DNA from 2 places in the Nicoliella sp. ESL1113 genome. Region 1 is predicted to be linked to the other one. Evidence: riboswitches for the same ligand, from Rfam matches in the RefSeq annotation. Region 1 holds a riboswitch; the other holds the start of a gene.
The links. Region 1 has a riboswitch for thiamine pyrophosphate ahead of tenA (thiaminase II). Riboswitches for the same ligand answer to the same signal wherever they lie in the genome.
Positions count from the first base shown of each region.

Region 2: it holds a riboswitch for thiamine pyrophosphate, as region 1 does, so the genes downstream of both, ACSYTJ_RS08155 (uracil-xanthine permease family protein) here and tenA (thiaminase II) in region 1, are expected to answer to the same signal.

Region 1 covers NZ_CP196388.1:439,017-442,948, reverse strand. Annotated here, with positions in the region: gene thiM (hydroxyethylthiazole kinase) at 1-382, opposite strand, end outside; gene thiE (thiamine phosphate synthase) at 382-1,026, opposite strand; gene thiD (bifunctional hydroxymethylpyrimidine kinase/phosphomethylpyrimidine kinase) at 1,013-1,825, opposite strand; gene tenA (thiaminase II) at 1,825-2,529, opposite strand; TPP riboswitch at 2,613-2,704, opposite strand; gene ACSYTJ_RS08935 (carbon-nitrogen hydrolase family protein) at 2,841-3,650, shown strand; gene ACSYTJ_RS08930 (hypothetical protein) at 3,712-3,894, opposite strand.
Region 2 covers NZ_CP196388.1:306,749-310,680, reverse strand. Annotated here, with positions in the region: gene ACSYTJ_RS08165 (acyl-CoA reductase) at 1-513, opposite strand, end outside; gene ACSYTJ_RS08160 (LuxE/PaaK family acyltransferase) at 506-1,639, opposite strand; gene ACSYTJ_RS08155 (uracil-xanthine permease family protein) at 1,642-2,946, opposite strand; TPP riboswitch at 3,048-3,154, opposite strand; gene ACSYTJ_RS08150 (amino acid ABC transporter ATP-binding protein) at 3,384-3,932, opposite strand, start outside.

The sequences.
Region 1 (3,932 bases):
TAACGTTTGCAAGATAGGCGATTTCACCAGCATTACCACGGATCACATTGAACTTGACTTCCTTAGCAGCACGGAAAAAATTATCCTGACGTAGTTCAGTCGCACCAATGGCAACTGGATCGATCACAACGGGAATTCCACGTTTATTTGCGACCTTTCCACTTGCGATTACATTTTTCAACGTATCTTCATTAGTGGATCCCATGTTGAAAACAGCTGCTGATGCAATGTTAGTTAGGGCAGCTGCCTCGCGTTCATCCGTGAACATGATGGGTGAGCCTCCGTAAAAATTGATTGCATCCGCTACGTGTTGGGGGGTCACCATGTTGGCAACGTTTAAAATCACTGGATTAAGCTTATGAATTGATTCAATCGTTAACATTATGCTTCTCCTTTCAATACCTGAATCGTATGGGCAACGTCTTTACTTTGCATAATATCAGAAATAACGGCAACACCACTAACGGAATGCTTTAGAACTGATGCTACATTATTTTCATGGATTCCACCGATGGCAACAATGGGCTTCAATGTCGCTTGATTCATCTGAAATAGGCCATCTAAACCAATCGGTTCCTTAGCATTATCCTTACTGTGAGTTGAAAAGACTGGGCCGACACCTAAGTAATCAACGCCCGTTAAGTCACCGCTAGCAACTAATTCATCAATATTATGAACTGATAGACCAACAATCATCCCATTTGCTTCAGCTACGACGTCTTGAATTGGTGTGTCACTTTGGCCAACGTGAATTCCATCAGCATCAATTTGGCGCGCTAACTCAAAATCATCATCCACAATTAATGGAATCGAGTACTTACTAGTAATCTGACGAACTTGTTTTCCTAATGCTAAGCGATCATCACCGCTCAAGGATCCATGGTCTTTTTCACGGTATTGGAACATAGTAATTCCATTTTGACAAGCCAGCGTTAATTGCTCAATAAATTTATCCTTATCTCCATTAATGTTTTGGGTACCACCAATAAAGTAGACCTTCAACATATCCGTATTAAATTTTAACATCTGTTCCTTCAGCTCCCCAATGATTTAGTGGTCCGTGTCCTTGACCAACATGAATTTCATGTTGCAAGATCTCATTCATGTAGGCTTTAGCACACTTAATTGCTTTTTCAACATGACAACCCTTGGCAAGTTCTGCCACCATTACTGATGAAAGGGTATCACCAGTACCGTGCTTACGCTTAGAGTCAACATGTTTACCAGTCATCCAAAAATCGGTGCCATCGGCCAATAGTACATAATCAGCGTTCTCGGGACCATCGCTATGGCCACCCTTAATAACGACATTCCTAGCGCCCAATCTTTGAATTTCTCGAGCAGCATCTTTAATTGCCTCTTTACCTTCGATCTTATGTTTAACGATCGTTTCAGCTTCAGGCATATTAGGCGTAATAATGTCAGCTAGCGGGATGAGATCTGAAATCACAGTATCGATCGCATCATCGCTCAGTAGTTTCGCACCACCTTTAGCAACCATAACTGGGTCCACCACTAAGCTGCCGAACGAGTATTTCTTAATATTTTTAGCAACGCATGCAACGTGTTCAGCGTCAAATAGCGCCCCTGTCTTAGCCGCCTTAATCACAAAATCATCAGCGATTGAAGCAAACTGAGCATCCACCATCTCGAGGGGAAGGGGATATACCTTTTGAACATCCAATGTATTTTGAGCGGTTACTCCGACCACCACGCTAGTGCTAAACACATGACATTCCTGCATGGTTTTAATATCAGCCATCATCCCAGCACCGCCACCAGAATCAGTTCCAGCAATCGTTAACGTTTCAGGAAATTCTTTCATTACTTATATTCCTCCTTAGCAGCTTCTAGAGATTCCTTAAATTGCCAGTCTTGTTGATAAAACGCCTGTTCCCAGAACTGCCATTCTAGTTCACAACTCTTTAAGAAGTATTGACTTGCTTCTGCTAGTTCTTCATTAGAAGCATGTTCAGCAAATCGATCAACAAATTCAAACACAGTATCACTCATGGTCTTATCGTTTTCCTTACTAGCATAGAACATAATCCAATCATAATAGGGATTATCCTTAGTAGCATACCCTTCACTAACCAAGTGATCAGCGATTTCTGAATAGGTCCAAGGACATGGTTGAAAAGCGGCTAAAATATTCAGTAACGAACCCGTTTCTCCTGCCCGATGCATATGTGATTCATATAAATATGCCTTAGGCGATGGGGTAGCGTGTTGTTGACTTTCATATGTGACCCCCGCAATGTCACAGAAAATATGATGGGGATGAATTTCACTATTTAAGATAAAACTAATTTGACCATTAAAGAAATTCATTAATTCACGGTCATTACATTTAGCAATCGCATTACCATAAATTTTAATGAATTCACTAAGGTATTGATAATCTTGTTGAACATAGAATTTCAATGCCTTGGCAGGGACCTCACCATTAGCAATCCCCTTGATGAAGGGATGTTCGAAAATTTCCTTTAGAATTGGTTGTGCTTGTTGTTTCAATTGATCTGAAAACATGTTGAATCCTCCTAATTAATAACCATCCTGGGAAATAAAAAAAGCTTCCTGAGCAATTCAGAAAGCGCCTATTAATCGTTTTTATTTCGACTTCAGCCACGTTCCTACGCTAGTATTATCTAGAATCAGGTTCAATGGGTATTATCTCAGCCATACGGCACCCCAGTGGACAGTTAGATTATTTAATTACAAAACTAATATACCATATCTACTATTTAGTGTCTATTCACAAACACATAATGGAGTTAAGATTGACATTCTTTAATGGTTAGATTAGAATTCAATTAAAATAATATTAAGTAGGTGATCATTTGACTTATAAAATTGCATTAGCCCAAGCATATTCCGATATTGACCAAAATGTTAATCAAGTTAAATTTAATGACTTTGTTAATCAAGCTGCGGAACACGGCGCTGAATTAGTTGTCTTTCCAGAAATGTTCATGAGCACCATATCACCAACGGCTGGATTGGATGAAATTAATCAACATTCTGAAGCCCTGGATGGCCCATTTGTAACCAATGCAAGACAAACAGCGATGACAAAGCATGTCTGGATCATATTCGGGATGCGTGAAACTAATGATGATAATAATGATAAACGGGTCTATAACACGATCGTTGTCATCAATGATAAGGGTAACATTGTTAGCACCTATCATAAAACGCATCTCTACGATGCATTTGGGACTAAGGAGTCTGATCAGATTAAGCCTGGTAATAAATTATTTGAACCGATTGATACGCCATTCGGTAAAATTGGCTTATTTGTTTGTTATGAGCTTCGGTTCCCAGAAGTAGCGCGTTATGAAGCAATTCATGGCGCTGATATTATTATCATTCCAACAGCTTGGGTTAGCGGGCCACTAAAAGAATATCACTGGAGTTCCTTATTGAAAGCTCGTGCAATTGAAAACACGACCTTCATTGTGGGATGCGATAAACCCGATAGTGACAACCGAGTTGGATTGAGTCAAGTAGTCGATCCAATGGGAATCGTCGCTGCCCAAGCAGGAACTAACGAAACCATCTTGTATGCTGATATTGATTTAGATGTGATTAAGAAGGTGCGCCAAAAATTACCATCTGCTGCACAACGGATGCCAGAACTATATGATTAGAATAAATTATCCAATAATAAAAACGGTAGCTCCATTTCACTATGGAACTACCGTTTTTTTATTATTGATTGTTATTTGAGAATGCACCAATAACTCCTAATACCACTAAGATGATTGCTCCCCAGAAAAACACTTTCAACATCCAGATGATAGCTGCAAATAATAGGATCCACCAAAGCCAACTACTGAAAAACTTCCATACTAACCAGAGCATCAAAATCGTTATTAATAATACGATAATCACTTCACACCATCCCTTTAAATTAGTCAATTCATTTTAGC
Region 2 (3,932 bases), 130 kb from region 1:
TTGCAGCGCTGGGATGTTACCAGAAAAGACATGAAAAATGCCGTCAGGGCCAAATGCTTTCGTGTTGCTACCACTTCTTTGGGGATGAAATTCATCTAAAATCCCTGGTTGATCCAATTCAGTATCAACGAATCTCAAAAGCTCTTTTTTCCTAAACAACCGAACAAAGCGCTTAATTTCTAATAACACCGTTTCTGAATTATAGCCAGTGATTTTAGGAATCAATTTAATTGCCAATTTGCGCTGCTCGTATTCTGGGTCGGTCCATTTTTGCACCGCCTGATCAATTACATTAATGATCTCAGCAAGCGTTAATTTAGTTAGGTAACTATGTTGGTGGTGCTTAATTATCCGAGCAGTCTGCGCAATTTCAGCAGCGGTCAACTCAGGATAACGGAAAGAATATGTCGTATTACCATCCGAAATTGAATAGTAATTAAAATTAACTGGTTGCACCTCACGAGGAAGGCTAAACAGGTCAATCGGGATGATTTGAATGGGATCCTTAGTCAATTTGATCACCAGCTTGATTAGAAGCCAGTAGTTGGTCGACCGCGATCGAACACCCCTTAGCTTCAGCGCCCTTGACCCGGCCTAACAATTTAAAGCCTGCTTCATCTTGCACACCCATATCTTCGGTTAAGATTCCCACACAGGAATTCCAATTCGAAAGATCGTAATATGCAATTAGCCCGACCTGACCATTTTTAACCGGCGTTAATTGATCTGGATCTAAAATTTGGATCCGCACCCATGCTGGCGCAGCCTTATCGTAGTTAATTGATTGATCATGATATAAATCATAAATGTTTTGGTCATAGCATTGTGAACAAACTTCAGTCATCCCATACATGTTAATATAGTGATCACGATCGATGCCAAACGTATCTTCGATTTCTTGCATCAACGTTTGAAATTCGACACTTCTGGACTGTCCCTTGAAACCACCAGTATCAAACAGCCGACTATCGGTTGGTAACTGGAAATGTAAATCGTTTTGCTTCAGGTAGTCTAATAAGTGAACATATGAAAAACTGGCCCCCAGTAACATTACTGGTTGATTGGCCTTAATTGATGCTTGCAAGGCCGCAATAATGCCAGCAAAATCCATTTGTGATTCATCCACATAGATTTTACTTTGCTCATCACCAAAAAATTCGACTGCCTTACTAACGTATCTGGACAGTGAAGAATTAGGGTTGATATCTTCACCTGGAAATAGACCAATGATCCGCATTTTATCATGATCAGGCATTACAAATTTCTTGAACGGAAAGCGCATCGAAGCATCCCAAGTTTTAAAAGTGGGGTGATAATTACGACTCCGATGGGTTGGATCGGTCGTTCCACTCGACATAAACACGGGTTCATCATCCGTAATCGGGGTGGCAGATAAGGTCAATCGTTTATAACCCTGAATTGGCATCAATGGAATTTCAGTCCAATCCCGCACTAACAACGGGGTCTTTCTTTGACTCTTGGCATATTTTTTAAACGGTAAGTTATTTTCAAATTGATAGTTAAATATTTTAAGCGCTAATTCGTTAAACGCACCTGCGCTTTCGTTCGCATCAGCAACTGCATATTGATCAATAAACGCTAAAACTTCTCTTTGAATTTCAACTGTTGATAGCACCATTGCTATTCCGCCTCCTGCTTTTTAAATGCTTTAGGAATTGCCACTAGGATAATGTGAAGAACAACTGAAGAAATTGCTCCTAATAAAATGTTATTAGTTAATAATGGCTTTAATGCTCCCGTATAGCCAGAAGCATAAGCTGGAATCCCGATTGCAAGCATAATCGATAAACCAATAATTAAGTTATTCGTATCATTATTTTCAGCACGTTTTAAAATATTAAAACCAGTTGTAATTAACGTGGCCGCTGCTGGTAGGAACATCCCACCAATTACTGGAGCGGGAGTCAAAGATAAAAAGGCCCCTAGCTTTGGAATAAAGCCTAATACCACTAACAAACTACCAGCTAGTAGGATTGGTTTTCTAGAATGAATGCCAGTCAGCTTCATTACTCCTAAGTTTTGAGCAAATGCTGTGGTTGGGAACCCACCAATTAGTGATGACAAGATTGATCCCGCTGCTTCACCAGCAATTCCCTTTTCCATTCTCTTTTGGTCCACCTTAGTATTAGTTACATCAGCCGATGCTTCATATACTCCCAATGCCTCAATAATCGCCACACAGTAGGCAATGAAGAACGTTAAGAAGATGGTCCAATTAAACTTCAACATCCCATAAGGAAGGATGTGTGGTAAACCGAACAGTGGCTTAGAACCAACCGCTGATAGATTGATCATGCCAGTCAATCCTGCAATCAGATCACCAGCTACCAATGCAATTAAAAATGAATAGCGATGCCAAGCACCCTTTCCAAAAATCGATAAAAAGACTACGATTCCTGCGGTTACAATTGCTACGAATAAGGTCTTGGGTGATGCAAATGATGCTGCAGTCGGGTCCCCACCTAAAAATTCCGCTAGTGTAAAACTAGCTAATGAGACCCCCACTAAAAAGATAATCGTTCCAGTGATTGCTGGTCGAAGCCATTTAGTTAACTTGGACAATAAACCAGTAACCGCTAAAAAGAAGGCTAAGATCGCACTTAGTAAAATCGATCCGCCAGCTGCGGGTAACGTCCCCGTTTTTCCAGCATTGATCATCAACGCATCAAAAGCTGCGGATGGTCCCTGCACAATTGGAAGGCGAACTAACTTAGTGGCTTGAATAATCGTTACTAACCCAGATGCAATAAAAATTGCATTAACTAAATTAGTCGATAAGCTCAGTGATAACCCAGCTGTTGAAGCCACAAAAATTGGATCTAACCATACATTTGAAACAAAAATATGTTGAATACTTGCAAGAAACGTTTGCCCCCATTTTAAGTTTGCGGGATCCAAACTTTGCTTTTCCTGTTCATTATTCATGAAAACATCTCTCCTTAAGCATTTTGGCTTAATTAAACTGAGAACCCAATTCACAACAAAAAATTGGATAGTTTGCACCACAAAAAGAATTGGATAGTTTTCATAAATATCCGCTGCATTCCTACGCTGGTACTAACCAGATCAGGTTCATTAGGGTCAAGGTCATGATTAACCTAGTCTCAGCCGAACGGCTCCCCTTGCAGTTAATTAAGTAATTTGAGTATAGCATAATCAAACAACAAGCAAAAGTGACATTTTTAGATAAATGTTTCAAAAAATAGTGGATATTATAGTAACAAAAAAGTTATTTTATTTTTAGTGAGCTAAACAATCCGCCCCATAAAGCGTTGGTTCAGCCATCATCTAAATTGTTATCAAAGCATAAAAAAATAACCATCCCTCGCAATCCGAAAGATGGTTATTTCATTATTTATTTTTTATAGCACTTTTTCCAAGAATGATTGTAATCTGGCATTTTTAGGATGATCAAAGATTTCTTCAGGCGTTCCTGATTCCAAAATCTTACCGTCATCAACAAAGACCACGCGGTCCGCAACTTCACGGGCAAAGCCCATTTCATGGGTTACGACCACCATTGTCATTCCATCCTTAGCCAAACGCTTCATTACTTGCAAAACATCACCAACCATTTCTGGATCAAGGGCACTGGTGGGTTCGTCAAATAACATGATGTCTGGCTTCATGGCTAAAGCACGGGCAATGGCGATCCGTTGTTTTTGACCACCAGAAAGTGATTGCACCTTTGCATCAAATTTTTGGGAAAGGTTAACAACTTCCAAGAGTTTCTTGGCTTGTTCAGCAGCTTCTTCCTTAGTTTCCTTCTTTAACTCAACTGGTGCTAACATGATGTTGTCACCAACTGAAAGATTGTTAAAGAGGTTGAAATGTTGGAACACCATCCCGATGTTTTCACGAACCTTATTCATATCGGTCTTTGGGTCTGCGATGTCCTTCCCATCAATGAT